4 regions of the Streptomyces sp. NPDC058052 genome follow, and region 1 is predicted to be linked to each of the others. Evidence: riboswitches for the same ligand, from Rfam matches in the RefSeq annotation. Region 1 holds a riboswitch; each other region holds the start of a gene.
The links. A riboswitch is a leader RNA that binds a small molecule or an ion and turns the genes downstream of it on or off. The one in region 1 is predicted to bind cobalamin.
Positions count from the first base shown of each region.

Region 2: it holds a riboswitch for cobalamin, as region 1 does, so the genes downstream of both, ACFVU3_RS19745 (ABC transporter substrate-binding protein) here and cobN (cobaltochelatase subunit CobN) in region 1, are expected to answer to the same signal.
Region 3: it holds a riboswitch for cobalamin, as region 1 does, so the genes downstream of both, ACFVU3_RS30105 (energy-coupling factor ABC transporter permease) here and cobN (cobaltochelatase subunit CobN) in region 1, are expected to answer to the same signal.
Region 4: it holds a riboswitch for cobalamin, as region 1 does, so the genes downstream of both, ACFVU3_RS25505 (ABC transporter substrate-binding protein) here and cobN (cobaltochelatase subunit CobN) in region 1, are expected to answer to the same signal.

Region 1 covers NZ_JBHVRX010000005.1:112,750-119,871, reverse strand. Annotated here, with positions in the region: gene ACFVU3_RS09370 (ABC-F family ATP-binding cassette domain-containing protein) at 1-855, shown strand, start outside; gene cobN (cobaltochelatase subunit CobN) at 871-4,485, opposite strand; cobalamin riboswitch at 4,564-4,697, opposite strand; gene ACFVU3_RS09360 (cobalamin biosynthesis protein CobG) at 4,777-6,018, shown strand; gene ACFVU3_RS09355 (precorrin-8X methylmutase) at 6,018-6,653, shown strand; gene ACFVU3_RS09350 (precorrin-2 C(20)-methyltransferase) at 6,650-7,122, shown strand, end outside.
Region 2 covers NZ_JBHVRX010000013.1:107,240-114,361, reverse strand. Annotated here, with positions in the region: gene ACFVU3_RS19755 (calcium-binding protein) at 1-1,188, shown strand, start outside; gene ACFVU3_RS19750 (deoxynucleoside kinase) at 1,580-2,242, shown strand; cobalamin riboswitch at 2,331-2,455, shown strand; gene ACFVU3_RS19745 (ABC transporter substrate-binding protein) at 2,545-3,588, shown strand; gene ACFVU3_RS19740 (FecCD family ABC transporter permease) at 3,723-4,727, shown strand; gene ACFVU3_RS19735 (ABC transporter ATP-binding protein) at 4,724-5,536, shown strand; gene ACFVU3_RS19730 (serine/threonine-protein kinase) at 5,537-7,122, opposite strand, start outside.
Region 3 covers NZ_JBHVRX010000027.1:79,185-86,306, reverse strand. Annotated here, with positions in the region: gene ACFVU3_RS30130 (S8 family serine peptidase) at 1-1,825, shown strand, start outside; gene ACFVU3_RS30125 (hypothetical protein) at 1,964-2,485, shown strand; gene ACFVU3_RS30120 (ATP-binding cassette domain-containing protein) at 2,517-3,359, opposite strand; gene cbiQ (cobalt ECF transporter T component CbiQ) at 3,356-4,105, opposite strand; gene ACFVU3_RS30110 (energy-coupling factor ABC transporter substrate-binding protein) at 4,112-4,462, opposite strand; gene ACFVU3_RS30105 (energy-coupling factor ABC transporter permease) at 4,462-5,157, opposite strand; cobalamin riboswitch at 5,186-5,408, opposite strand; gene ACFVU3_RS30100 (PTS-dependent dihydroxyacetone kinase phosphotransferase subunit DhaM) at 5,462-5,869, opposite strand; gene dhaL (dihydroxyacetone kinase subunit DhaL) at 5,866-6,474, opposite strand; gene dhaK (dihydroxyacetone kinase subunit DhaK) at 6,482-7,122, opposite strand, start outside.
Region 4 covers NZ_JBHVRX010000020.1:44,480-51,601, forward strand. Annotated here, with positions in the region: gene ACFVU3_RS25480 (PLP-dependent cysteine synthase family protein) at 1-633, opposite strand, end outside; gene ACFVU3_RS25485 (MoaD/ThiS family protein) at 639-917, opposite strand; gene ACFVU3_RS25490 (putative leader peptide) at 1,012-1,128, opposite strand; gene ACFVU3_RS25495 (ABC transporter ATP-binding protein) at 1,173-1,970, opposite strand; gene ACFVU3_RS25500 (FecCD family ABC transporter permease) at 1,967-3,040, opposite strand; gene ACFVU3_RS25505 (ABC transporter substrate-binding protein) at 3,037-4,014, opposite strand; cobalamin riboswitch at 4,052-4,190, opposite strand; gene ACFVU3_RS25510 (Mov34/MPN/PAD-1 family protein) at 4,213-4,638, opposite strand; gene ACFVU3_RS25515 (amino acid permease) at 4,716-6,152, opposite strand; gene ACFVU3_RS25520 (DUF2017 domain-containing protein) at 6,487-7,068, opposite strand; gene clpS (ATP-dependent Clp protease adapter ClpS) at 7,068-7,122, opposite strand, start outside.

The sequences.
Region 1 (7,122 bases):
GCCGAAGTGGCCCGCCACCGGGACCTCGCGGACAGCAACATCGACCGCTTCGGCGCCATCCCGCGCAAGGCCCCCGCCGCGTTCAGCGGGGCGGGTGCCTTCCGGGCCCGGTCACGGGCGCACGGGGCCATGAGCAGGATCCGCGCCGCCCGCGAGCGGCTGGCCCGGCTCGCCGAGAGCCCGGTGCCGGCGCCGCCCGAGCCGCTGGTCTTCCGGGCGGACCTGGCGGAGGCGGGCGGGGGCGCGGCCGTGGAGCTGACCGCGGCCGGGGTCGAGGGGCGGCTGGCGCCGGTCACCCTGCGCCTGGAGCCGGGCGAGCGGCTGCTCGTCACCGGGCCCAACGGCGCCGGGAAGACGACCCTCCTCAGGGTCCTGGCGGGCGAACTCGCCCCGGACACGGGCACCATGAGGGCACCGCGCCGGACCGGGCTGCTCCGCCAGGACACGGCTCCGCCCACCGACCCCCGTACGGTCGGCGAAGCCTTCGGCGAGGGCCGCGAGGACGAACTGCTCTCCCTCGGGCTCTTCGCCGCCCGGGACCTGAGGACCCCGGTACGTCTGTTGTCGGCGGGCCAGCGCCGCAAGCTGGAGCTGGCCCGGCTGGTGACCGCCCCGGCCGACCTGCTCCTCCTGGACGAGCCGACCAACCATCTGGCGCCGGCCCTCGTCGAGGAGATGGAGGCCGCGCTCGCCGGCTACCGGGGCACGCTGGTGATCGTCAGCCACGACCGCCGGCTGCGCCAGGGCTTCCTGGGCCGGCGCCTCGAACTGGCCCCGGCCCGGGCCCTCGTGACGATCCAGACGATCGGAGGGGCCCGGCCGTCGCCTTCGGATCCGGCCGGGCTCGCGGCGTGACCCGAAAGGAGCGGCCTACTCGTCGCCCTCCAGGTCGCCCTCCGTCTCCAGGAACACCTGGCGCAGGGCGGCCAGGGTCTCCGGGTCCGGCTTCTCCCACATGCCGCGCGACTCGGCCTCCAGGAGGCGCTCCGCGATGCCGTGCAGGGCCCAGGGGTTGGCCTCCTTGAGGAACGCCTGGTTCGTCTCGTCGAGGACGTACTCCTGGGTGAGCTTGTCGTACATCCAGTCGGCGACGACACCGGTGGTGGCGTCGTAGCCGAAGAGGTAGTCGACGGTCGCGGCCAGCTCGAAGGCGCCCTTGTAGCCGTGGCGGCGCATCGCCTCGATCCAGCGCGGGTTGACCACCCGGGCCCGGAAGACCCGGGAGGTCTCCTCCACCAGGGTCCGGGTGCGGACGGACTCCGGGCGGGTCGAGTCGCCGATGTACGCCTCGGGGGCGGTGCCCCGCAGCGCGCGGACGGTCGCCACCATGCCGCCGTGGTACTGGAAGTAGTCGTCCGAGTCGGCGATGTCGTGCTCGCGGGTGTCGGTGTTCTTCGCGGCCACCGCGATCCGCTTGTACGCGGTCTCCATCTCGGCGCGCGCCGGGCGCCCTTCGAGGCCGCGGCCGTACGCGTAGCCGCCCCACACCGTGTACACCTCGGCGAGGTCGGCGTCGGTGCGCCAGTCCCGCGAGTCGATCAGCTGGAGGATGCCGGCGCCGTAGGTGCCGGGCCGGGAGCCGAAGATGCGGGTGGTGGCGCGGCGTTCGTCGCCGTGCTCGGCGAGGTCGGCCTGGGCGTGGGCCCGGACGTGGTTGGACCCGGCGGGCTCGTCGAGGCCCGCGACCAGCCGGACGGCGTCGTCGAGGAGGCCGATGACGTGCGGGAAGGCGTCCCGGAAGAAGCCGGAGATGCGCAGGGTGACGTCGATGCGCGGGCGGCCCAGCTCCTCCAGGGGGATGGGCTCCAGGCCGTTGACGCGGCGGGACGCCTCGTCCCACAGCGGGCGGACGCCGAGCAGGGCCAGCGCCTCGGCGACGTCGTCGCCGGCGGTGCGCATGGCGCTGGTGCCCCACAGGGAGAGGCCGACGGAGGTGGGCCAGTCGCCGTTGTCGGCGCGGTACCGCTCCAGGAGGGAGTCGGCGAGCGCCTGACCGGTCTCCCAGGCGAGCCGGGACGGCACGGCCTTCGGGTCGACGGAGTAGAAGTTCCGGCCGGTCGGCAGCACGTTGACCAGGCCGCGCAGCGGGGATCCGGACGGGCCGGCCGGGACGAAGCCGCCGTTCAGGGCGTGCACGGCGTGGGTCAGCTCGTCGGTGGTGGCGGCGAGGCGGGGCACGACCTGCTCGCAGGCGAAGCGGAGCACGGCCTGGACCTCGGGGCCGTGGTCGCCGGCGACCGCGGGGATCGCGTCGGCGGCCCAGCCGGCCGCCTCCATCGCCTCGACCAGCTCGCGGGCCTTCGCCTCCGCCTCGTCGGCGCCGGTGCGGGTCGCGGCGGACTCGTCCAGGCCGAGGGCCTCGCGCAGCCCGGGCAATGCCTGTGTGCCGCCCCAGATCTGGCGGGCGCGGAGGATGGAGAGGACCAGGTTGACCCGGGCCTCGCCCTCCGGGGCGCCGCCGAGGACGTGCAGGCCGTCGCGGATCTGGGCGTCCTTGACCTCGCACAGCCAGCCGTCGACGTGCAGCAGGAAGTCGTCGAAGCCGTCGTCGTCGGGGCGCTCCGCCATGCCGAGGTCGTGGTCGAGCTTGGCGGCCTGGATCAGGGTCCAGATCTGGGCGCGGATCGCGGGCAGCTTCGCCGGGTCCATGGAGGAGATCTGCGCGTACTCGTCGAGGAGCTGCTCCAGGCGCGCGATGTCGCCGTACGAGTCGGCGCGGGCCATCGGCGGGACGAGGTGGTCGACGAGGGTGGCGTGGACGCGCCGCTTGGCCTGGGTGCCCTCGCCGGGGTCGTTGACGAGGAACGGGTAGACCAGCGGAAGGTCGCCGAGGGCCGCGTCGGGGCCGCAGGCGGCGGAGAGGCCGGCGTTCTTGCCGGGCAGCCACTCCAGGTTGCCGTGCTTGCCGAGGTGGACCATGGCGTCGGCGCCGAAGCCGCCGTCCTGCGCGCGGGCCGCGATCCAGCGGTAGGCGGCCAGGTAGTGGTGGGAGGGCGGCAGGTCGGGGTCGTGGTAGATCGCGATCGGGTTCTCGCCGAAGCCGCGCGGCGGCTGGATGAGGACGAGGAGGTTCCCGCGGCGGAGGGCCGCGAGGACGATGTCGCCCTCCGGGTTCCGGGAGCGGTCGAGGAACATCTCGCCGGGGGCCGGGCCCCAGTGCTCCTCGACCCGCTCGCGCAGTTCGGCCGGGAGCTCGGCGTACCAGCGCTTGTAGTCGGCGGCCGGGATGCGGACCGGGTTCTTCGCCAGCTGCTCCTCGGTGAGCCACTCCTGGTCGTGGCCGCCGGCCTCGATGAGGGCGTAGATCAGCTCGTCGCCGTCGCCGGAGACCAGGCCGGGGAGGTCCTCCTCCGGGCCGAAGTCGTAGCCCTCGGCGATCAGCCGGCGCAGCAGGGAGACGGCGGAGGCGGGGGTGTCGAGGCCGACCGCGTTGCCGATGCGGGAGTGCTTGGTGGGGTACGCGGAGAGGACGAGCGCCAGCTTCTTCTCGGCGTTCGGGATGTGCCGGAGGCGGGCGTGGCGGACGGCGATGCCGGCCACGCGGGCGGCGCGCTCGGCGTCGGCGACGTAGGCGGGCAGGCCGTCGGCGTCGATCTCCTTGAAGGAGAACGGGACGGTGATGAGGCGCCCGTCGAACTCGGGGACGGCGACCTGGCTGGCCGCGTCCAGCGGCGACAGGCCCTCGTCGTTCTCCTCCCAGGCGGAGCGCGAGCCGGTGAGGCAGAGCGCCTGGAGCACCGGCACGTCGAGCGCGGCGAGCGCGCCCGCGTCCCATGCCTCCTCGTCGCCGCCCGCCTGGGCGGCGGCCGGCTTGGTGCCGCCGGCGGCGAGGACGGTGGTGACGATGGCGTCGGCGCCGCGGAGGACGGCGAGCAGCTCCTCCTCGGGGGCGCGCAGGGAGGCCACGTAGAGCGGGAGGGGGCGGGCCCCGGCGTCCTCGATCGCGTCGCAGAGGGCGCCGACGAAGGCGGTGTTCCCGCTCATGTGGTGGGCGCGGTAGTAGAGCACGGCGATCGTCGGGCCGGGCACGTCCCGGGCGGCCCGGTCCAGGGGGCCCCAGGTGGGGGCGGCGGCCGGGGCCTCGAAGCCGTGGCCGGTGAGGAGGACGGTGTCGGAGAGGAAGCGGGCCAGCTGCTCCAGGTTGGCGGGGCCGCCGTGGGCGAGGTAGGCGTGCGCCTCGGTGGCGACGCCGACCGGCACGGTGGAGGCGGCCATCAGCTGGGCGTCGGGGGCCTGTTCGCCGCTGAGGACGACGACGGGCCTGCCGGTGGCGAGGACCGCGTCGAGGCCCTCCTGCCAGGAGCGGACGCCGCCGAGGAGGCGGACGACGACGAGGTCGGCGCCGTCGAGGAGGCCGGGGAGGTCGGCGAGCGGAAGCCGGGAGGGGTTGGCGAAGCGGTACGGGACCGGGCCCTCGGGCGCGGCCGCGTTGGCCGCGCGGGCGCTGAGCAGGTCGGTGTCGGAGTGCGACAGCAGCAGGAGCATGGCGAGGCTCGGGCCTTCCTCGGGGTTGTCCGCGCCCCGGGTGGTCGTTGGGTTGGGGCCTCCCCTCGCTCGAGCGAAGCCGAGAGCGTGGGGAAGGGAGTTCCTGACTCACCCGGGCCGTCGCCGGCTCGGGCTCACAGTGGCGGGACCGCGCCGGATTCTCACCGGGCTTCCTCCCCGGGGTCCTGGGACCCCATGCCGATCTGCATAGTAGATCGTGGCGTCGGCGGGCCGGAGAGGGTCGGGGAGTCGGCCGGATCACACTCGGTGGCCGCCCGGTTCCCCGTGGGTATGCTCGCCGCCATGCCGCCGACCCCGCCCAGCCCGCCCGAAGCGGGCGAACCTCGCATACGGGACCGAGGCGACGCGTGCCCGGGGGCGCTCCGGCTGCACGCAGCCGCCGACGGTCCCCTCGCCCGACTCCGCCTTCCCGCAGGGCGATTGACGAGTCGTCAGCTCGATGTGCTGGCGGCCGCCGCCGAGGACCTGGGCGACGGCAGCCTCTCCGTCACCTCGCGCGGCAACGCCGAGCTGCGCGGTCTGCGCGACGGCTGCGGCGCCCGCCTCGCCGCGCTCCTCGCCGACGCCGGACTGCTGCCCTCCCCCACCCACGAGCGGGTGCGGAACATCGTCGCCTCCCCCGCCTCCGGACTCGACGGACTCGGCCACGCCGACGTCCAGTTGTGGGCCCGCGCCCTGGACGCGGCGCTCTGCGCGGAGCCCCGCGCGGCGGCCCTCTCCGGCCGCTTCCTCTTCGTCCTCGACGACGGCCGCGGCGACGTCACCGGCCTCGGCGGCGATGTGACCTTGATCGCAGCACCGGGCGGCGCCGCGCTCCTGACGGCCGGCGCCCGGACCTTCCGGCTGCCCGCCGCCGACGCCGTCCCGGCCGCGCTCGCCTGCGCGCTCGCCTTCCTCGACGCCGCCGAGGCCGCCGGCACCGGTGCCTGGCGCCCGCGCGAGCTCCCCGCCGGGCACCTCCCGGAGTGGGCCGGTGCCCTGGCCCGCGCGGGGATCGCCGCGGAGCCCGTACCCTCCTCCTCCCCTCCGCCGGCGCTCCCGCCCGCACCCGGCCCGCTCGGCGGCCACGCCCTCCACGTCCTCGCCCCCCTCGGCCGGCTGACCGCCGCCCAGCTGCGGGCGCTCGGCGGGGGCGCGGCCGAGGTGCGGCTCACCCCGTGGCGCGGGGTGGTCGTCGTGGGGCCGTCCCCGGACCTGCTCCCCGCGCTCGCCGCCCACGGCCTGATCACCGACCCCGCCGCCCCCGGCACCGGCGTCACCGCCTGCACCGGGACCCCCGGCTGCGCCAAGTCCCTCGCCGACGTGCGGGCGGACGCGGCGCGCGCGCCCGGCGGACCGCTGCCCGTGCACTACTCCGGCTGCGAGCGCCGCTGCGGGCATCCGCACGGCCTCCGGATCGAGGTCACCGCACGGGACTCCGACACCTACCTGCTGGACGGCGCCCCCGTCCCCCGTTCCGCCCTGGCCGAGGCCGTCGCGGCGGCCCGCCAGAGACCGATGGAGAGCCGATGATGTACGAGTACGAGAAGGACGGCGCCGAGATCTACCGCCGCTCCTTCGCCACGATCCGCGCCGAGGCGGACCTCGGCGCCCTGCCCGCCGACGTCGCCACCGTCGCCGTCCGCATGATCCACGCCTGCGGCATGACCGACCTCGTCCGGGACATCGCGTACTCCCCCGCGGTCGTCTCCCGCGCCCGCGCGGCCCTCCAGGCCGGCGCCCCCATCCTCTGCGACGCGCAGATGGTCGCCTCCGGCGTCACCCGCAAGCGGCTGCCCGCCGACAACGACGTGCTGTGCGCGCTCTCCGACCCGAACGTCCCCGCCCTCGCCGCCGAGCTGGGCACCACCCGCTCCGCCGCCGCCCTCGAACTGTGGCGGGACCGCCTCGAAGGCTCCGTCGTCGCCATCGGCAACGCCCCCACCGCCCTCTTCCACCTCCTGGAGATGATCGCGAAGGGCGCGCCGAAGCCCGCCGCCGTCCTCGGCATCCCCGTCGGCTTCATCGGCGCCGCCGAGTCCAAGGACGCCCTCGCCGCCAACGGCCTCGGCCTCGACTACCTCGTGGTCCGCGGCCGGCGCGGCGGCAGCGCCATCACCGCCGCCGCCCTCAACGCCCTCGCGCACGAACCGGAGATCCAGGCATGACCACCCCCGTGACCGGCAAGCTGTACGGCGTCGGGCTCGGCCCCGGCGACCCGGAGCTGCTCACCCTGGCCGCCGTGAAGGCCATCGCCGAGGCCGACGTGATCGCCTACCACTCGGCCCGGCACGGACGCTCGATAGCGCGCTCCATCGCCGCCGGCCACCTGCGCGAGGACCACATCGAGGAGCGGCTGATGTACCCGCTCACCGTGGAGACCACCGACCACCCCGGCGGCTACCGGGGCGCCCTCGACGACTTCTACGAGGAGGCCGCGGCCCGGCTCGCCGCCCACCTCGACGCGGGCCGCACGGTCGCCGTCCTCGCCGAGGGCGACCCGCTCTTCTACGGCTCCTACCAGCACATGCACAAGCGGCTCGCCGACCGCTACGACACCACCGTCATCCCCGGCGTCACCTCCGTCAGCGCCGCCGCCGCCCGGCTCGGCGAGCCGCTGTGCGAGGCCGAGGAGGT
Region 2 (7,122 bases), on a different contig from region 1:
CGGGTCACCACCGGCACCGGGTCGGGCGAGGGGGTGGCGCTGCAGCCGGACGGCAGGATCGTCGTCGCGGGCAAGGACGGCAACGCGTTCCTGGTGTCGAGGTTCACCACCGGCGGCGCCCCTGACCCGAGCTTCGACGGCGACGGGCGCCTCACCACGAGCTTCGGCCCGGGGGACGGCGGAGCCGCGGACGTGGCCCTGCAGTCCGACGGCCGGATCGTCGCGGCCGGCTCCTACGGCGGCGACTTCGCGCTGGCCCGGTACAACACCGGCGGCAGCCTGGACCCGGACTTCGGTGGCGACGGGCGGGTGACGACCGACTTCGGCGGCACCGGCGACGCCGCCGCGCGCGTCGCGCTGCAGACCGACGGCAAGATCGTCACCGCCGGGCTCGCCGGCACCCCGAACAGCGTGGAGGCCCACCGCGGCCTGGCGCGCTACCTGGGCGGGGGCGGCATCGAGCCGCCGGCCGGTGTGGACGTGTCGGTGACGAAGACGGGTCCGAGCACGGTCGGCATCGGCGACACCGCCACGTACACCGTGCGCCTGACGAACAACAGCACCACGACCGCGGCGACGAACGTGCAGCTCACCGACACCCTGACGGGCACCGCCACGATCCTGTCGGCCACCACCGACCGCGGCACGTGCACGACCGTCCCCGGCCGGGTGACCTGCGCCGTCGGCACGCTCCACCCCGCGGGCAGCCCCTCCGGCACGACGGCCACGGTGACGATCGTCGCCGAGCCCTCGCGTACGGGCACCCTCACGGACACCGCGACGGTCAGCGCCGCCCAGTCCGACCCGACGCCGGGCAACAACACCGCGACCCGCGCCACCACGGTGGACAACAGCCGTGGCTGCACGATCATCGGGACCAGCGGCGCCGACACCCTGAACGGCACGTACGCCGGTGATGTGATCTGCGCGCTCAGCGGCAACGACACCGTCAACGCGGGCTTCGGCAACGACACCGTCCACGCCGGGCCGGGCAACGACCGGGCGGACGGCAGCTACCACAACGACACCCTGATCGGCGGTCCGGGTTCCGACACCCTCCTCGGCGACTACGGCAACGACACCCTGAACACGGTGGACGGCGTGGCCGGCAACGACACCGCGAACGGCGGCCTCAACACGGACACCTGCACCACGGACCCCTCCGACACCCGCATCAGCTGCCCCTGACCCCTCCCTGCCGGGGCCCGCGACCGGAGCGGGCCAGGCCCCCCGCCCGGCCGGCGGCGCGCAGGACACCGCGCCGCCGGCCGGGCTCCGGCACGGGCCGGCGGCCCGAACCCGGCCGCCCGGAAGCGGCGGCTCGCCCGCGCCGGATCGTCATCTAAAATTCAACGCGGCTGCGGGGCCGCGACCTGCCGCGACGAGCGGTGGTCGCGGAACGGCCGGCCCACCGGTCGAGGAGAGCGATCCGGTCCAGGGAGGGGTCCCGGCCCCGAAGGACCACATGACGTTGATCACGAAAGCCCGGGGAATCGCCTGACCACCGGCGCGCGTCTCAGTGGTACGGGAGGCCCATCTCCCCGTCCACGTACAGAAGACCCCCAGGGAGAAGTGAGGTATGCCGGTGATCTGCGTCGGAGGCATGATCGGGATCGGCAAGACGAGTGTGGCCGAGCTGCTCGCGAAGGAGCTGGGCACCGAGGTCTTCTACGAGAGCGTGGACGACAACCCGATCCTCCCGCTGTTCTACTCGGCGAGCCCCGAGGAGATCCAGGCGAAGCGCTACCCCTTCCTGCTCCAGCTGTACTTCCTGCAGACGCGGTTCGCCGCGATCAAGGAGGCGTACAAGCAGGACGACAGCGTGCTCGACCGGTCGATCTACGAGGACTGGTACTTCGCCAAGGTCAACCACGACCTCGGCCGGATCAGCTCCCTGGAGATGCAGGTCTACGAGGGCCTGCTCGACGAGATGATGCGCGAGATCGAGGGCCTGCCGTACCGCAAGGCGCCCGACCTCATGGTCTACCTCAAGGCGGACTTCGAGACGGTGCTGCACCGGATCGGGCTGCGCGGACGCGACTTCGAGCAGGACGAGAGCCTCGTCGAGTACTACCGCACGCTGTGGACCGGTTACGACGAGTGGGTGCACCAGCACTACTCCGCCAGCGACGTCCTCGTCGTCGACATGAACCACACGGACGTCGTGAACAACCCCGACGACGCGGCCCGCGTGGCCCAGGAGGTCAGGAACGCCCTGGCGGCGGTCGCGCACCGCGCCTGACCCGCGGGGCGGCACCAAGATCCCTCTGTGGTAGCTTGCCCGGGCCAGTCGCACCTCTGTACGCACCGACGCGGTACGTGCACGGGTCAGGGAATCCGGTGGGAATCCGGAGCTGACGCGCAGCGGTGAGGGTGACGGGCGGGACATCGGCCACTGGACCCCCGAGGGGTCTGGGAAGGCGTCCCGTCCGGACGATCCCGAGTCCGAAGACCTGCTGGCGCCCCGGGGGGCGCGGGTCGCCGTCCGGGGAGCACCGTACGACAGGCTCCGCGCATGAGCCGTGACGCAGAGGACTCCCCACCGTGCCCTTCGCACCTCCCGTCCGTTCCGCCGTGCTGCTCGTGGCCGGCGCCGTTCTCGTGGCCGGCTGCGGCGCCGGCGCCCCCGCGGCCCCGGCCGGAGGGAAGGGGCCGGCCTCCGGACCGGGCCCCGTCGCCCTCGACAACTGCGGGCAGCGGGTCGAGGTCGCCCACACGCCGCGCCGCGCCGTCGCCCTCGACCAGGGCTCGGCCGAGATCCTCTTCTCGCTCGGCCTCGCCGACCGCATGGTGGGCACGGCCACCTGGACGGATCCCGTCCTGAAGGGCCTGGAGAAGGCGAACGCCACCGTCCCCCGGCTCGCCGAGCGCTACCCGTCGTTCGAGAAGGTGCTCGACACCGAACCCGACTTCGTCAGCGCTTCCTTCCTCTACACGCTGGGCAAGGGCGGTGTGGCGCCCAGGGAGCGGTTCACGCGGCTCGGCGTTCCCACCTACCTCTCCCCCACCGACTGCGTCGGCAAGGACAACAGCGGCGACGGCGACGGCGTCCGGACCGCGCCGCTGACCATGGACACCGTGTACGGCGAGGTCCGCGACCTGGCCAGAATCTTCGGCGTCCCGGAGCGCGGCGAGAAGCTCGTCGGCGAACTCCGCGCCCGCGTCACGAAGGCCACGGCCGGCGCCGACTTCGCCGGCGCCTCCGTCCTCTACTGGTTCTCGGACTCCCAGGGGCCCTACATGGCCGGATGCTGCGGCGCGCCGGGGATCGTCAGCGGGGTGCTCGGCGTGAAGAACGTCTTCGACGACACGAAGGAGGAGTGGCCGCAGATCAACTGGGAGACCGTCGCCGACCGCGACCCCGACGTGCTGGTGATCGCCGATCTGACCCGCAAGGCCCAGTCGGCCGAGAGCGCCGCGAAGAAGATCGAGTTCCTGGAGTCCCACCCCGTCACCCGGAACATGACGGCGGTGCGGAAGAAGCGGTACGTGATCCTCAGCGGCCAGGCCATGAACCCCACGATCCGCACCGTCGAGGGCATCGAGCAGGTGGCCGCCGCGCTGCGGACGTACGGGCTCGCGAAGTGACCCGGTCCCGTACGGCGGGAGACTCCGGACGGACGGCCGACGGCTCCCGCACGACGGCACGCTCCGGACGGACGGCCGACGACTCCCGTACGACGGAAGGCTCCGGACGGACCGTCCTCCGTGCCTCCCGGGCGCTGCCGCCCGTCGCCGGGGCCGCCGGGATCCTCCTTCTGTGCGCCTCCGTCGCCCTGGCCCTCACCATCGGTCCGGCGGACATCCGCGTCGCGGACGCCTGGTCCGTCGTCGCCTCCCGCCTCGGCGGGAACCCGTCCGGGCTGAGCCCGATCCGCGACGGCATCGTGTGGGACCTGCGGCTGCCGCGCACCCTGCTCGCGGCCGTCTGCGGTGCCGGACTCGCGGTGTGCGGCGCGGTGATGCAGTCCCTGCTGCGCAACCCGCTCGCCGACCCCTTCGTGCTCGGCGTCTCCTCCGGCGCCTCGACCGGAGCGGTCGCCGTCGTCGTCCTGGGCGTGGGCGGGGGTGCGGTCTCCGTCGCCGGAGGGGCGTTCCTCGGCGCGCTCTGTTCGTTCGGCCTGGTCCTGCTGCTCAGCCACACCCTGGGCGGTTCGACGGACCGCGTCGTCCTGGCGGGCGTGGCGGCGATGCAGCTCTTCTCCGCCCTGACGTCGTTCGTGGTGATGACCGCCGCCGACGCCGAGACCACCCGGGGCGTCCTCTTCTGGCTGCTCGGCTCGCTCAGCGGCGCGGGCTGGACCGACGTCGGCGTCTGCGCGGCGGTCCTGGCCGTCGGGCTGCTGGTCTGCGGCGGACACGCCCGGACGCTGGACGCCTTCGCGTTCGGCGAGGACGCGGCGGCGACGCTCGGCGTGGCCGTGGCGCGGACCCGGCTGGTCCTCCTCTCGGTCACCGCCCTGCTCACCGCCGTCCTGGTCGCCGCCGCGGGCGCGATCGGCTTCGTCGGCCTGGTCCTGCCGCACGCGGTGCGCGCCCTCGCGGGCCCCGGCCACGCCCGGCTGCTGCCCCTGACCGCGCTGGCCGGCGCGGTCTTCCTGGTCTGGGCCGACACCCTCGCCCGTACGGTCCTCGACCCCCAGGAGGTCCCGGTCGGCGTGGTGACGTCGCTCATCGGCGTCCCGGCGTTCGTCGTCGTCCTCTACCGCACCAGGAGCACGCGATGACCCGGACGCCACCGATCACCGACGGCGGCGCCGGGCTGCGCGCCGCGCACGTCTCCCGGACCGCGGGCGGGGCGCTCGTCCTCGACGGCGTGAGCATCACGCCTGCGCCCGGCACGCTCACCGGGCTGCTGGGCCCGAACGGCTCCGGCAAGTCGACCCTCCTGCGCGTCCTGGCGGGCGTCCTGGCGCCGGACGCCGGGGTCGTGACCCTGGACGGCGACCGTCTGGGCGCCCTCCCCCGCCGCGCGCTCGCCCGGCGGGTGGCCGTCGTGGAGCAGCACGCCGACACCCAGGTCGACCTCACCGTGGCCGACGCCGTACGCCTCGGCCGCGTCCCGCACCGCCGGGCGTGGTCGCCCCCGACGGCCGCGGACGAGGACGCGGTACGGTCCGCGCTCGCCCGCACCGGCCTCACCGACCGCGCGCATCGCACCTGGCGCACCCTGTCCGGCGGCGAGCGCCAGCGCGTCCAGATCGCCCGGGCCCTCGCCCAGGAACCCCGCGAACTCCTGCTGGACGAGCCGACGAACCACCTCGACGTCCAGCACCAGCTCGACCTCATGGCCCTGATCTCGGGCCTGCGCCTCACCTGCGTCATGGCGCTGCACGACCTCAACCTCGCGGCGATGTACTGCGACCACGTGGTGGTCCTGCGCGAGGGCCGCGTGGTGGCCGCCGGCCCGGTGGCCGAGGTCCTCACCGAACGGCTCGTCGCCGACGTCTACGGCGTCCGCGCCTCGGTGACGTATCCCGGCCCGGGGGAACGCCCGCACATCCGCTTCCTGGGGACCGCGCTCGGGGACCGCTGATCAGTCGCCGAGGGACGCGGAGCGGGGGTTGCCCTCGAACCCCACGCACGACCGGACGGTGCCGTGGACGACCGTGATCGTGTAGGAGCCCATGAGCGTCGCCGGCTCACTGGTGTCGTACGGCTCCGAGAGCTCGACCGTCCTCAGGACGTCGGGCCACCGGAAGGACCACTCGGTCCTCCCCACCGGCACCGGGAGCGCCACGCCCTGCCCCTTGGGCAGCTTCAGGTGGACCACGACGGGCTCGCCCTGGAGCGGCTCGTTCAGGGCCCGCACCGTGATCACGGCCTTCGTGAGGATCCGGTCCCCGTACTGCAGGGAGTCCACGGAGATCCGGTAGTCGGTCGGGTTCGACACCACCATGCCCCCGTCCGCCAGGCCGTCGCCCTCGACGACGCACCTGTCCCGCACGGGGTTGTACGTCAACGAGTCGAGGAGCACCTCGGTACGCGGGTCCACCGCGCCGGCCGACGGCGCCGCCTCCGTCGCCCCGGGCGGAGGTGTGGTCCTCGGTTCGTAGAACGGTGAAGCGGGGTCGTCCGTCGGCGTGGTGCCCGAGCCGGCCAGGGGGGCCTCGGCCGTCCTGCCGTAGACGGGCAGGAGCCAGGGTCCCGCCGCCGCTCCGAGGGCCACCGACGCCGCGGCCACCGCGGTGAGAACGGCCCAACGGCCCCGCCGGCCCCCGGCGCTGCCGACCGGGACGGTGGTGGGCGGGTCCGCCCGGGCCCCGGCCTTCTCCCCGTCCGCCGGCGAGGCCCGGCGGAAGCCGGCGGCCGACTTCTTGTGGCCGTAGGCGCGCAGTGCCGTCAGATGGGACAGGAGGGCGCTCACCGGCGGCCGTTCCCGCGGGTCCTTCCGCATGCACGCGGCGATCATCTCCCGCAGCTCGTCGGGGACTTCGGCGAGCTGCGGTTCCTCGTGGACGACGTGGTACTGGGCGGTGACGGGGGTGACGCCACGGAAGGCGTGGTCGCCGGAGGAGGCGAACGTGAGGACGGCTCCCAGCGCGAAGATGTCCGAGGCCGCGCTGACGGGCCGCGCCTGGACCTGCTCCGGGGAGAAGTAGCCGGGGGTGCCGAGCACGGCCCCGGTGTGCGTGGCGTGACTGAAGTCGGTGGCGTACGCGAGCCCGAAGTCGATGATCTTCGGGCCGTTCTCCGTCAGCAGCACGTTGCCGGGCTTGAGGTCCCGGTGCACCAGGCCGGCCTTGTGGATGGAGGCGAGCCCGAAGGAGAGGCCGAGGGCGAGGTCCACGGCGGCGGGCAGCGACAGGGGCCCGTGGGTCTGCACGTGGTCCCGGAGTGACGGCCCGTCCACGTACTCGGTGGCGAGCCACGGCTCGCGCGCCCGGGTGTCGAAGCCGACGACGCGTACCGTGTGCGGGCTCCTGACCGAACTCGCCGCCGTCGCCTCCCGGGTGAACCGCCGCCGGAAGCCCTCCTCCCGCGCGTACTCGCTCCTGATCGTCTTGACGGCGACATGGCCGTCCGCCCCCTCCTGCGTGGCGAGGTAGACCGTCCCCATGCCGCCGCTCCCCAGCCGCGCGACGAGCCGGAACGACCCGATCTCCGCCGGGTCGCCCTCCT
Region 3 (7,122 bases), on a different contig from region 1:
CGCCACCGGCGAGCGCCGCTACAACCAGGGCGCGGCGGAGCAGACGTACCGGCTGCGCCCCGGCAGCTACTTCCTGTCCTCCTTCGTCGTCACGCCCGACAGCGGCGACGGCGCGAAGCTCGCCGACTCGATCACGTACCTGGGCCGCCCCCAGGTCGAGCTGACGAAGGACACCACCGTCGTCCTCGACGCCCGCCGGGCCCACCGGCTGCGGCTGCGGACCGACCGCCCGACCGAGGTGCGCAGCGCGATGCTGAGCTTCTCGCGCTCCTGGGACGACACCTGGTCGCACGCCGGGACCCTCTCCGGCGGCCGTACCGTCCGCGGCTACTACGCCTCCGTCGACGGCGAGGCCCGCGACGGGGACTTCGCCTTCGAGAGCTACTGGCGGGCCGCGGCGCCGCTGCTCTCCGTCTTCGGTGTCGTCGGGGGCGAGGACCTGCACCCCGTCACCGCCTCCTCGGGCTCGCTCAACCTCGACGGAACGGGCGAGGCGCCCCTCGTCGACGCCGGGACCGGCACGCCCGCGGAACTCGCGGCCGCCGGCGTCCAGGGCAAGATCGCCCTGGTCCGGATCGCCGACAGCTCGGCGAGCGTCTCGGTGCAGGCCCGCGACGCCAAGGCCGCGGGCGCCAAGGCCGTCCTCGCCCATCACGCCGCCCCCGGCCGCTGGCAGCCCGCCATCGGCACCACCACCGAACTCCCCGCCCTCGCCGTCGAGTCCGCCGAGGCCGGAGCACTCCTGGACCGGCTGACCGCCGGCGGCGTCACGCTCCGCTGGAAGGGCGTCGCGAAGAGCCCGTACACGTACACCCTCGCCTTCCCGCAGCGGGGCGAGATCGACGGCGACCGCACCTACCGCGTCGACGACGACCGCCTCGGCCGCAGCACCTCCACCCACCACTCCATGGGCGTCGCCGCCGACTACATCGACGCCACGATCGCCGGCCGGCCGGACGGCTCGCGGGTCCTCCTGCCCTTCGACAGCGTCGCCGTGCCCAGCACCCGGACCGACTTCCACACCCCCGGCGACACCACCTGGCAGCGCTACCTCTCCAGCAGCTTCCCCTGGGGCGAGTTCATGGTCGCCGCACCGCACGCCTACACCACGGGGGAGCGCCGCGACGACCACTGGTACGACGGCGTCGTCACCCCCCGCGCCCCGATCGACGCCGCCGGGCAACCCCGCCTGGCCGCCGAACGCCAGGGCGACCTGATCGGCGTCGCCACCGCGATGTGGGGCGACGGCACCCACCACGGCGAGGCCGGATCGTTCGGTGACATCGGCAATCTGAAGCTGCGCCGCGACGGGAAGCAGATCGGCAGCTCCATCTACCCGTACGGCGTCTTCGACGTACCGGCGGACGAAGGCGCGTACGAACTGGAGCAGTTCATCCAGAAGATCGGCACGCCGGCGAAGGTCTGGCAGCGGTCGACCTCGGTCGCCACCGTCTGGCGGTTCCGCTCCGCGCGGGACGAGAACGTCTACTCCCAGCCCGTCCCGCTCCTCTTCCCCCGCCTGGGACTGCCCGGGGAGGACGGGGCCAAGGCCGTCGCCGCGCGGGCCGGCCAGAAGATCACCCTGAACGCGACCGGCCACGGCGGCTACACCCCCGCCGCCCTCGTCTCCGCCTCGCTGTCGTACTCGTACGACGGCGGCGCGACCTGGACCGAGGCCCCGGTCACCCGGCACGACGGCACGTGGACCGCGACCCTGGACCACACCGCGGCCGCCGGCGAGCAGGTCACGCTGCGCGCCGAACTGGCCGACGCGAACGGCAACTCCGTCCGCCAGACGGTCACCCGCGCCTACGACGTGCGCTGACCCGCCCCGAGGCCCCGTCGGGCGTCCCGCATCGCGCGGACGCCCGACGGGGCCCGCCCGTACGCTCCTCGCGCGGGGAACCGGCCCGGGCCCCCTGAGAGCGACACTCGCCCGGGCGGGGAACTAGGCTCGGGCCCCATGGGAGCGACACTCGTCCACGAGGGCGGCGCCTTCGTGAACTTCCGGCACCACGCCTTCGCCGAACCCCGCGCCCACGGCTTCCGCTGGGTCGACGTGAAGCGCTTCCGGCTCCCTTCCCCCACCGCCACCGACCGCGAACTCCTCGCCGCCCTCGTCGCCCACGAGCAGTTCCGGGACGACTACGCGGGCGGCGGGGTCGACCCCGAGGGCACGCGGCACGGCGCGTACTGGCTCCGCCTCGTCACCCCCGACGCGTACGCGCCCGTCACCCGGGAGCGGGCCGCCGGCCTCCTGAGGAGCTGGGCGGAGCAGTACGGGCCCGTCCCCTGCTCCCTCGCCGAGGCGCTGCGCCGCGAGGTGCTGGACGCGCTGGCGGAGGCGGACGCCGTCCACCACCTCGACGGACTCGGGGAGGCGGAGCACCACGACTGGGCGAGCGTCCACGGCGAGTTCCACGAACTCGTCCTCGTCGACCGCGCGGCCGGACGGCTCACCCTCGTCGTCGCGGCCGACGACTGAGTCCCGCCCGGCCGCGCCCCGGCCGGACCGCTCAGCCCACCCGGTCCAGCAGGGCGTCCAGGTCCTCCGCCGTCCGCGGGACCGGCGCGCCCTCCGGCAGCAGCCCCTGCGCGCGGAGCAGCCGCCCGACCGGGACCGCCCAGGGGCGCCGCAGCCGTGCCGCGTCCAGCAGCGCCTCGTCCGCCAGGAGTTCGGCGGCCGGCCCGGTGCGCAGCCCGGCGGGGGAGAGGACAGCGGCCTCGTCGGCCCAGCGCAGTGCCAGGTCCACGTCGTGCGTGGCCATGACCACCGTCGTGCCCGCCGCCCGCAGCCGCTCCAGGGTCTCCAGGAGCCGCTCCTGGCCGTGCGGGTCCAGACCCGCCGTCGGCTCGTCCATGATCAGGACCCGGGGGCGCATCGCCACCGCGCCCGCGATCGCCGCCCGCTTCCGCTGCCCGTAGGACAGCAGGTGCGTCGGCCGGTCCGCCAGCGCGGTGATGTCCAGCGCCTCCAGCGCCTCCGCGACCCGGAGCCGTACCTCCTCCTCCGGCAGCCCCAGGTTCATCGGCCCGAACGACACGTCCTGCGCCACCGACGCGGCGAAGAGCTGGTCGTCCGGGTCCTGCACCACCAGCTGCACCGAGGTCCGCAGCCGGGTCAGCCCCTTCCGGTCGTACGCCACCTCCGCCCCGTCGAGCAGCAGCGCCCCGGAACCGCACCGCAGCCCGCCGCTCAGCAGCCGCAGCAGCGTCGTCTTCCCGCCGCCGTTGCGCCCGAGCAGCGCGATCGCCCGGCCCTCCGTCACCGCGAAGCCGACATCGGTGAGGACGGCCGGCCCGTCCTCGTACGCGAAACCCGCGCGCACCAACTCCACGACCGGGGTGGGGGCCGTCATGGCAGGAACCTTTCCAGTACGAGGGTGAGGGCGACGAGCCCCGCGAGGAGGCCGGCCGTCGCCGCGAGGAACGGGCGGGAGACCGGTGCCTCGGGCAGCAGCACCCGCAGCGTCCCGTCGTAGCCGCGCCCGGCCAGACCGGTCTGCAGCCGCTGCGCCCGGTCGAAGGCCCGCACGAACGAGGTCGCGCCGAGCCCGGCCAGCGACCGCCAGACGGCCGCCCGGGTCGTCGCCCCGAGCCGCGCCGCCTGCGCCTGCCGCACCTTGGCCTGCGCGTCGAGCAGCAGGAACACGATCCGGTACATCACCAGGGCCACGTCCACCACCGGCGCCGGCACCCTGGCCCGCACCAGGCGCGGCAGCACGTCGGACACCGGCGTGGTGAACGCGAACAGCAGCACGCCCAGCGAGGCCGAGGCCGTCCGCAGCAACAGTTCCCCGGCGTGCGCCGGCCCGTCCGGAGCCCAGGCCACGGCGCCGCCGGGCCCGCCCACCGCGAACAGCAGCGGGACGGCGCCCGTGACGCAGAAGCCCAGCGGGATCCGGAAGGCCCGCCACAGCTGCCGCCCCGGCACACCGGCCGGGCCGAGCAGCACGGAGAGCGTGGCCGCCGCGACCAGGAGCGCCCCGGGCCACGGCGGCAGACACACCGCGCAGAGGGTCAGGCCGAAGCCGAGCACGGCCTTCTCCGCCGGATGGCGGCGGCGCCAGCGACTGCTGTGCGCCGCCGCGTCGATCGGCAGCATCGGCGGCTACGCGTCCGCGCCCGCGCCCGGGGCGCCGCTCTCCTCGCGGGCCGCGGCCCGCTCCTCGCCCTGCCTCCGGCCGCGCCGCAGCCCGAAGTAGTAGGCGAGGACACCGGCGCCGAGCGCCGCCTGGAGGGCGAACAGCGCCGACTCGATCTCGCCGGACGGCGGCTCGTACAGCGGGCTGAACCACGGCTCGTAGTCCGGCCGGATCTCCGTGATCGCCGTCTCGGCCTCCGCGTCGGCGCCGGTGAACGGCTCCTCCTTGTGGTCGCCGAGACCGAGCGCCAGCGGCAGCACCGCCAGCGCCGCCACGAGCGCCAGCAGCAGGGTGTTGATCTTCGCGTTCCGGCTCATCACGCCGCCGCCTCCTCGCGTCGCTCGGACTTCGGCCGGGCGAGCACGCCGAGCCGCAGCAGGTCGCCCTTGCTGGACTGCGTGAGCAGCCGCACCACCAGGACGGTCAGCAGCCCCTCGCTCACGGCGAGCGGGATCTGCGTCACCGCGAAGATGGAGCCGAACTTCGCCAGCGAACCGGCGATGCCGCTGCCCGGGTCGGGGAACGCGACGGCCAGCTGGACGCTGGTCACGCAGTACGTCGACAGGTCGGCGACGAACGCGCCGAAGAACACGCTCACCATCAGCGGCGCTCCGGACCGCTTCAGCAGCACATAGGCGCCGTATCCCGCCCAGGGCCCGACGATCGCCATCGAGAAGACGTTCGCCCCCAGCGTGGTCAGCCCGCCGTGGGCGAGCAGCAGCGCCTGGAACAGCAGCGTGATCGTCCCGAGCACCGCCATGATCGGCGGCCGGAACAGGATGGCACCGAGCCCCGTACCCGTCGGGTGGGAACAACTTCCCGTCACCGACGGCAGTTTGAGCGCGGACAGGACGAACGTGAAGGCGCCGGAGGCGCCGAGCAGCAGGGTGGACTCGGGGTTGGCGCGCACCTCGCGGGTGAGCGCGCGGACGCCGTGGACGACGAACGGGGCCGACGCGACGCCCCAGGCGGCCGCATGGACGGGGGGCAGATACCCCTCGGCGATATGCATGATCGGGAGACCCTCTCCAGCACCTCGTGGATGGACAACGCGCCCTGGCCGGTCTCCTGGCTGACGGTAGTGACGCCCGACTCCGCCTTCCCACCCCGCGACGGTCTCCCGCGGCGGAGCAGTGGCTTCCCCGAGGGGATGGAGCCGGACCTCCCGATCACAGTGGCGAGGGCCGCACCGGTACTGCACCGGTTTCCCGAACACCAAGGCGCTGTGACATTAGTGTGTTGACCTGCTTCATCACAATGCGGGGTCGGTCACGTGCGCTGCGGAGTCCCCGTACCGGATCCGCCGCCGGGGCCCGTCAGACCTTGCGGTAGCCGTACGCCTCCGAGGCCGCGGCCGTCACCGCGGCGAGGTCGCCGCCGGCGCTCGCCGTCACCAGGGCGGCCACCGCGCCCTCCACGAAGGGGGCGTCCACGAGCCGTGTGCCCTCCGGGAGTTCGTCGCCCTCCGCGAGGAGCGCCTTCACGGTGAGGACCGCGCTGCCCAGGTCCACCAGGACGGCCACCCCGGCCCCCGCGTCGACGTCCCGCGCGGCCGCGGTGACCAGGTCGGCGCTCGTGCCGAGCCCGCCGTCGGGCGCACCGCCCGCCGCCGCGAGCGGTGCCAGGTCGCCGCCGCCGGCGAGTCCCCGCGCCAGCTCCGCGACCGCCGCCGCGACGGCCGCGCTGTGCGAGACCAGCACGATGCCGACCCGGTCCGCGCTCATCCGGCCGCCACCTCCTCCAGCGCGGCGAACAGCAGGGCGGAGGACGTCGCCCCCGGGTCCTGGTGTCCGACCGACCGCTCGCCGAGATAGCTGGCCCGCCCCTTGCGGGCGCGCAGCGGGACGGTCGCGAGGGCGCCTTCCCCGGCGGCGGTGCGGGCCGCCGCGAAGGACTCGGGCAGGGCCGCCACCGCGGGGGTCAGCGCGTCCAGCATCGTCTTGTCGCCCGGGACGGCCCCGCCGAGCTGCCCGACGGCCGCGACGCCGGCCGCCAGCGCCTGAGCGAGTTCGGCCCGTGTGACCTCACCGGCCTCGCCGAGCGCCTTGCCGGCCCGCCGCAGCAGTGTCCCGTACAGCGGGCCGGAGGCCCCGCCCACCGTGGAAATCAGCTGCCGTCCGGCGGCGACGAGGACCGCGCCCGGTGTCGCGGGCGGTTCCTCCGCCAGCGTCCCGGCCACCGCCGTGAACCCGCGCCGCAGGTTGGCGCCGTGGTCCGCGTCGCCGATCGCCGCGTCGAGCTCGGTCAGCCGGCCGGCCTCGCGGTCCACCGCCTCCGCCACCGCTCCCATCCAGCGCACCACGAACGCGGCGCCGTAGGTCTCCGTCATCGCCCGCTCACCGTCCCCAGCGCAGCGCGGCCGTCGACACCGGCGCGTCCCACAGCCGCAGCAGCTCCTCGTCCGCCGCGCACACCGTCACCGAGCACCCCGCCATGTCGAGCGAGGTCACGTAGTTCCCGACCAGCGTCCGCGCGACCGGCACCCGGCGGGCGTCCAGCACCCGCCGCACCTCCGCGTTGAACCCGTACAGCTCCAGGAGCGGCGTCCCGCCCATCCCGTTCACCAGCAGCAGCACCGGATCCGACGGCCGCAGGTCGTCCAGGACCGCGTCGACGGCCGCCTCGGCGATCTCCCGCGCCGTCATCATCCCGCGCCGCTCCCGCCCCGGTTCGCCGTGGATGCCGACGCCCAGCTCCAGCTCCCCGGGCGGCAGGTCGAAGGTCGGGCTGCCCTTCGCGGGCGTGGTGCAGGCGCTCAGCGCCACCCCGAACGACCGCGACCGCGCGACCACCCGCCGGGCCAGCGCCTCCACCCGCTCCAGCGGCGCGCCCTCCTCGGCCGCCGCCCCGGCCAGCTTCTCCACGAAGAGCGTCGCCCCGGTGCCCCGCCGCCCCGCCGTGTACAGACTGTCCGTCACCGCCACGTCGTCGTCGACGAGCACCTTGGCGACCTGGATGCCCTCGTCCTCGGCGAGTT
Region 4 (7,122 bases), on a different contig from region 1:
GAGCCCGTAGACGAGGTCGTCGTAGCGCGGCTCGGCGGCGACGATCTTGACGTCGGGCTTGTGCTCGCGCAGGTAGCGGCCGACGCCCATGAGGGTGCCGGTGGTGCCGAGGCCGGCCACGAAGTGGGTGATCGAGGGCAGGTCGGCGAGGATCTCGGGGCCCGTGGTGGCGTAGTGGGCGCCCGCGTTGTGCGGGTTGCCGTACTGGTAGAGCATCACCCAGGTGGGGTTCTCGGCGGCGAGCTCCTTGGCGACGCGCACCGCCGTGTTGGAGCCGCCCGCCGCGGGGGACGAGATGATCTCCGCGCCCCACATGGCGAGCAGCTGCCGGCGCTCCTCGCTGGTGTTCTCGGGCATGACGCAGACGATGCGGTAGCCCTTGAGCTTGGCTGCCATGGCGAGCGAGATGCCGGTGTTGCCGCTGGTCGGCTCCAGGATGGTGCAGCCGGGGGTGAGGCGGCCGTCCTTCTCCGCCTGCTCGATCATGTGGAGCGCGGGGCGGTCCTTGACCGAGCCGGTCGGGTTGCGGTCCTCCAGCTTCGCCCAGATGCGGACGTCGTCCGAGGGCGAGAGCCGGGGGAGGCGGACGAGCGGCGTGTTGCCGACCGCCGCCAGCGAGGAGTCGTAGCGCATGTGGATCAGACCATGCCGCCGGCGACGGCCGGCAGGATCGTGACGCTGTCGCCGTCGGCCAGCTTGGTGTCGATGCCGTCGAGGAAGCGCACGTCCTCGTCGTTCAGGTAGACGTTGACGAAGCGGCGGAGCTTGCCGTCGTCCACGATGCGGGCCTCGATGCCGGCGTGGCGGGTCTCCAGGTCGGCGAAGAGCTCGCTGAGGGTCGCGCCGCTGCCCTCGACGGCCTTCTCGCCGTCGGTGTAGGTGCGGAGGATGGTCGGGATGCGGACCTCGATGGCCATGGCGTGGGCTCCTGTCGGAAGTGACGTGGTGGGCGCGCTGCTGGGGCCCCCGCGCGGAGGGGGGTCGTGCGTGAGGTGCGTTCGGCCAGGTCGCTCAGAGCGCGGCGCGGGACGGACAGATCGCGCTGGCGAGGCGACACAGGTCGACGTGCAGGCGCGCCACAAGCAGCGGGGTGCCTGGCGTCTCTTCGCTCACGTCGTGGGAAACCATGCGGTCATCGTATCGATTCCCGGTCCGGGTTCCGGAATGTGATCTCAGATGCTGGATGATTTCTGACCGAGGGCCGGACCCGCCGCCTGACCGGGGAGGTAGAGGACGGTCGGGGTGCCCGTCCGGGGGTGCGGGACGACGTCGGCCTCCACGCCGTAGACGGCCGCGAGGAGTTCCGGGGTGAGGATCTCGGCGGGGGTGCCGCCGGTGACCACCCGGCCGGCTTCGAGGACGTAGAGCCGGTCGCAGTGGGCGGCGGCGAGGTTGAGGTCGTGGAGCGCCAGGAGGTTGGTGGTGCCCAGGGTGCGGACGAGGGCGAGGACGTCGATCTGGTGGCGGATGTCCAGGTGGTTGGTCGGTTCGTCGAGGACGAGGAGTTCGGGCTCCTGGACGAGGGCGCGGGCGACGAGGGCGCGCTGGCGTTCGCCGCCGGAGAGGGTGGGGTACGGGCGGTCGGCGAGGCCGGCCAGGCCGACCCGGGCGAGCGCGGTGTCGGCGCGGTCGAGGTCGGCGGCGGTGTCGCCCTCCCAGAAGCGTTTGTGCGGGGAGCGGCCGAGGGCGACGAGTTCGCGGACGGTGAGCTCGAAGTCGACGGAGGAGTCCTGGGGGACGGTGGCGACCCGGCGGGCGCGGGCCTTGGGGCCGAGCCGGGCGAGGTCGGCGCCGTCGAGGAGGGCGCGGCCGGAGGTGGCGGCGAGGGTGCCGTAGACGCAGCGCAGGAGGGTGGTCTTGCCGCTGCCGTTGGGGCCGATGAGGCCGACGGTCTCGCCGGGGCGGGCGGTGAGGTCGGCGGCGCGGAGTCGGTCCTCGTAGGAGAGGGCTTCGACGCGGAGTCCGGTCACAGGGCGGCTCCTTCGGGGCGGCGGCGCATCAGCCAGAGGAAGAAGGGTCCGCCGGTGAGGGCGGTGAGGACGCCGACGGGGATGTCCTGGGGTGCGGCGAGGGTGCGGGCGCCGAGGTCGGCGGCGACGAGGGCGACGGCCCCGCCGAGCGCGGCGACGGGCAGCAGTCTGCGGTGCGGGGCGCCGACGGCGAGCCGGGCGGCGTGCGGGGCCATGAGGCCGACGAAGCCGACGGCGCCGCTGGCGGCGACCATGACGGCGGTGACGAGGGAGGCGAGGACGAAGACGGCGGCGCGGAAGCGGCCGGTGTCGAGGCCGAGGACGGTGGCTCCCTCGTCGCCGGTGAGGAGGAGGTCGAGGGGGCGGGCGAGGGCGAGGAGGACGCCGGTGCCGAGGACGAGGACGGCGGTGGGGAGCGCGAGGGTGTCCCAGCGGGCGGAGCCGAGTCCGCCGAGGGACCAGTACAGGGCCTCCTGGAAGTGCTCGGGCCGGCCGGCGGTGACGAGGAGGAGGGTGGTGAGGGCGGAGAGGACGTAGGAGACGGCGACGCCGGCGAGGACGAGCCGGGGGCCGCTCATGGTGGAGCCGCGGCGAGCGAGTCCGTAGACGAGGACGAGGGCGAGGAGGGAGCCGGCGAAGGCGCCGGCGGGGAGGGCGAGGGCGGTCGTCGCCCCGATGCCGAGGACGATGACGAGGACGGCGCCGGTGGAGGCGCCGGAGGAGATCCCGAGCAGGAAGGGGTCGGCGAGCCGGTTCCGTACGAGGGCCTGGAGGACGGCGCCGACGACCGCGAGCCCGGCGCCGACGACGGCGCCGAGCAGGACCCGGGGCAGCCGTACGTCGAGGACGATCGTGCGGTACGGGGAGGGGCCGGCCCGCCCGGTCAGGGCGTCGAGCACCTGGCCGGGCGGGATCCGTACGGAGCCGAGCGCGAGGGAGGCGAGGACGGCGGCCGCGAGCGCGGCGAGGAGTCCGGCGACGACGGCGGTGTACCGGGCCCGCCCGGGCGCGGGCCGCCGCGCGGGGGCGGGGGCGGTCTCCGGGCGGGCGGGGCGGGTTCCGGTGGTCATCGGCGGGTGGCCGGGTGGAGCTGGGCGGCGAGCTTGCCGACGGCGGCGGGGACGCGGACGCCGAGGACGGTGTCGGAGAGCGGGAGGACGGCGAAGCGGTGGTTCCTGATCGCGGGGACGTCCTTGAGGGCGGGGTCGTCGAGGAGGCGGCGCTTCTTCTGCTCGACGGTGGTGGAGCCGTAGTCGTAGATGAGGACGACCTCGGGCCTGCGGGCGACGACCTCCTCCCAGGAGGCGTCGCCGAAGGGCTTGTCGAGGTCGGCGAAGACGTTGCGGCCGCCGGCGCGGGCGATGACGTCGTTGCCGATGCCCCGGCCGCCGGCGGTGAAGGCGGTCTTGTCGCCGCTGTCGTAGACGAAGACGGAGACCGGTTCCACGCCTTCGATCCGCCGGCCGGTGGCGGCGAGGGTGGCGCGGGCGTCCTCGTTCCACCGTTCGGCGCGGTCGGGGACGCCGAAGGTGCGGCCGACCTCGGTGATCTCGCGGTAGAGGTCGTCGACGGAGACGGCGCCGGTGGTGCAGTACTCGGTGTTGAGGCGGGTGGCGACGCCGGCGTCGGCCAGGTCGTCCCTGCTCCGGCCGGCCTTGGCGTCGAAGGCGCTGGTGTAGCCGCCGTAGACGAAGTCGGGGTTCGCGGCGAGGAGGGCCTCCTTGGAGGGGTACTCCTTCGCGAGGACGGGGACGGAGCGGTACGCCTTCGCGTAGGCGGGGAGGACGGCGTCGTCGAGGTAGGCGGTGCCGGCGAGGGACTTCTCCAGGCCGAGGGCGAGCATCACCTCGGTGACGTGCTGGTTCATGGTGACCGCGCGCTTCGGCGGGGCCTGGAGGGTGGTGGTCGTGCCGCAGTTGGTGATCTCGTACGGGAAGCCGGGCGCGGGCTTCGCGGTGCCGGGGGCGCTCGCGGGGGCGGCGGTGCAGGCGGCGAGCAGGGGCAGCAGGGCGGCGGCGAGCGGCAGCCGGTGACGCCAGGTCATGGCGGAGCCTCCTCCGGGGATTTCCACGTCCCCGATCGGTGGTGAGAAGGCGGCAGGTCAGTTCCTGGCTGGCGGCCCCCGGGCGGGGGCCGGTCACAGTGGCGGGACCGCGCCGGATTCGTCACCGGCTTCCTGGGTCCTGCCGCCCTGAAAGGTCGCGCACAGACTACTGGTCCGGACGCGCGGGGAGGGGTACGGCTACGCGTACTCCTCGACGACCTTCACGTCCTCCTCCGTCACGACGCCGTCGACGATCGTGTACGAGCGGAACTGGAAGGGTCCGGCGGCGTCGGTGTCGGCCGTGGAGACGAGCACGTAGTGGGCGCCGGGCTCGTTGGCGTAGGTGATGTCGGTGCGGGACGGGTACGCCTCGGTCGCCGTGTGCGAGTGGTAGATGATCACGGGCTCCTCGTCCCGGTCGTCCATCTCGCGGTAGAGCTTGAGGAGGTCGGCGGAGTCGAACTCGTAGAAGGTGGGCGAGCGGGCGGCGTTGAGCATCGGGATGAACCGCTCGGGGCGGCCCGCGCCGACCGGTCCCGCGACGACGCCGCAGGCTTCGTCGGGGTGGTCCGCGCGGGCGTGTTCCACGATCCGGTCGTACAGGGCCCGGGTGATGGTCAGCATGCCGACAGGATAAGCAGACGGGCCGTTCCGTACCGAGGAGTGGTACGGAACGGCCCGGATGCTGGACGCGACCCTTGTTACGACCGCTTGACGAAGGCGGCGCCCTCGGGGTTGCGGGCCTTGAGGACCAGGTAGGAGACGGCGAGGAGCAGACCCCAGACCGGGGCGCCGTAGAGGGCGACGCGGTTGCCCGCGTCCATGCCCATGGTCACGACGACCAGGCCGATGAAGGCGAGGGCGAAGACGCTGGCCCAGATGCCGCCGGGGGCCTTGAAGGAGGACTGGGGCAGTTCGCCGCGGTCGGCCTTGAGGCGGTAGCGGATCTGGCAGACCAGGATCATGATCCAGGCCCACATGCCGGAGATGGTGGCGAAGGAGACGACGTAGTTGAAGGCGTCGCCGGGCCACTGGTAGTTGATCCAGACGCCGACCATCATCAGCGCGGCCGAGAAGGTGGTGCCGACGAGCGGGGTGCCGCGCTTGGTCAGGCGGGTGAAGAGCTTCGGGCCCTGGCCGTTGAGCGCGAGGTCGCGCAGCATGCGGCCGGTGGAGTACATGCCCGAGTTGCAGGAGGAGAGCGCGGCCGTCAGGACGACGAAGTTGACGATGGCGGCGCCGGCCTGGAGGCCCATCTCCTCGAAGGCGGCGACGAACGGCGAGACGCCCGGCTTGAAGTGGGTCCACGGGACGACCGACAGGATCATGATGAGCGCGCCGACGTAGAAGACGGCGATGCGCCACGGCACGGTGTTGATGGCCTTGGGCAGGACGGTCTTCGGGTCCTTCGACTCGCCGGCGGTGACGCCGACCAGCTCGACCGCGAGGAAGGCGAACATGACCATCTGGAGGGTCATGAGGGTGGAGGCGATGCCGTTCTCGCCGGCGAAGAAGCCGCCGAGGTCCCACAGGTGGGTGATGGAGGCGGTGTCACCGGCGTCGGAGAAGCCGAGGGTGAGGATGCCGGCGCAGATCAGGATCATGCCGATGATGGCGGTGACCTTGACCATGGAGAACCAGAACTCCAGCTCGCCGAAGAGCTTCACGGAGATCAGGTTGGCGCCGTAGAGGATCACGGTGAAGACGAGGGCGGAGATCCACTGCGGGATGTCCCACCAGTACGTCATGTAGGTGGCCGCGGCGGTGACCTCGGTGATGCCGGTGACGACCCAGAAGAGCCAGTACGTCCAGCCGGTCACGAAGCCCGCGAAGGGGCCGATGAACTCCCGCGCGTACTCCGAGAAGGAGCCCGAGACGGGGCGGTACATGAGGAGCTCGCCGAGCGCCCGCATGATGAAGAAGATGACGAGGCCCGCGAGGGCGTACGCGAGGATCAGGCTGGGGCCCGCCTTGGAGATGCCCTTGCCCGCTCCGAGGAAGAGGCCGGTGCCGATGGCGCCGCCGATCGCGATCATCTGGATCTGGCGGGCGCCGAGTGCCCGGTGGTAACCCTCGCCCGAGGCGGAGTCCGCGGCCTCATTGCCGTCGTGCTGCTTGTCGACCCGCACTGAGGTCATGGTGGTGCGCCTTTCTCCATGCCGATCCGCGCACCGGCCGTGGGCCGTGTCTGCCGCGGATCAGGTCCTGATCCCCCCGGATATGGATGGAGTGCCACCGGCGGTCAGCCGGCTCAAGCGCCCTCGGGAACAGGGGTGGCGTGCCCGAGTGGTCGTGAAGATTTATCACGGCTTGAGGGGTGATCGACCGCCGTTCGTGTGGCGTGGACCACACAAAAAGGCGCACAAAAGGGACTCAATGGAGCAAGCGTGGCGGCTTGATAACGCATTCGTTATCCGGATTTGAGCGTCCGCTGAGCGAACACCCGGAGGCGCCGGAGTGGCGCCCCAGGGGTCAGGACATCAGCGTCTCGACCAGTGACTCCTGAAGCGCGCCGAGCCAGAGGTACGCCATCACCATCGGCTTGCGCGGATCGCTGTCCGGCAGCCGGTAGAGCCGCTCGCTCTCCTCGTCCTCGGTGATGTCGAGGCGCGTGGCGATGGTCAGCCGCAGGTCGTTGAGGGTGCCGAGCCAGGCCCGGGACTCGTCCGGGGTCAGCTTCAGGACCACGGACTCCTCCGGGCCCCCGCTGGTCAGCCCGTCCAGGGCGCGCACCACCGCGAGGGCGTCCTCGCGCTTGCGGGCCCGCAGGTCGTTCTCGGTGAAGCGGCGGAAGTCGGCCGCCGCGGCCCGCAGCTCCTCGGTGTCGTCCCCGTACGCGTCGGGGAAGAGCCGGCGCAGCGCGGGGTCGGACGGCGGCTCGCTGGGACCCTCGGCGAAGAGGGCGGCGAGCGGGTCGGCGTCCGCGTCGGGCTCGTCGCCCGGGCCGACGAGCTCCAGGAGCTGGACGGCGAGCGAGCGCAGGATGGAGACCTCGACCTCGTCGAGCGCGACGGCCGCTCCGCCGCCGGGCACGGCCTCGAAGTGGCCGGCCATCAGCCGCGGTCCTGGGAGAGCGTCGCCCACAGTCCGTAGCCGTGCATCGCCTGC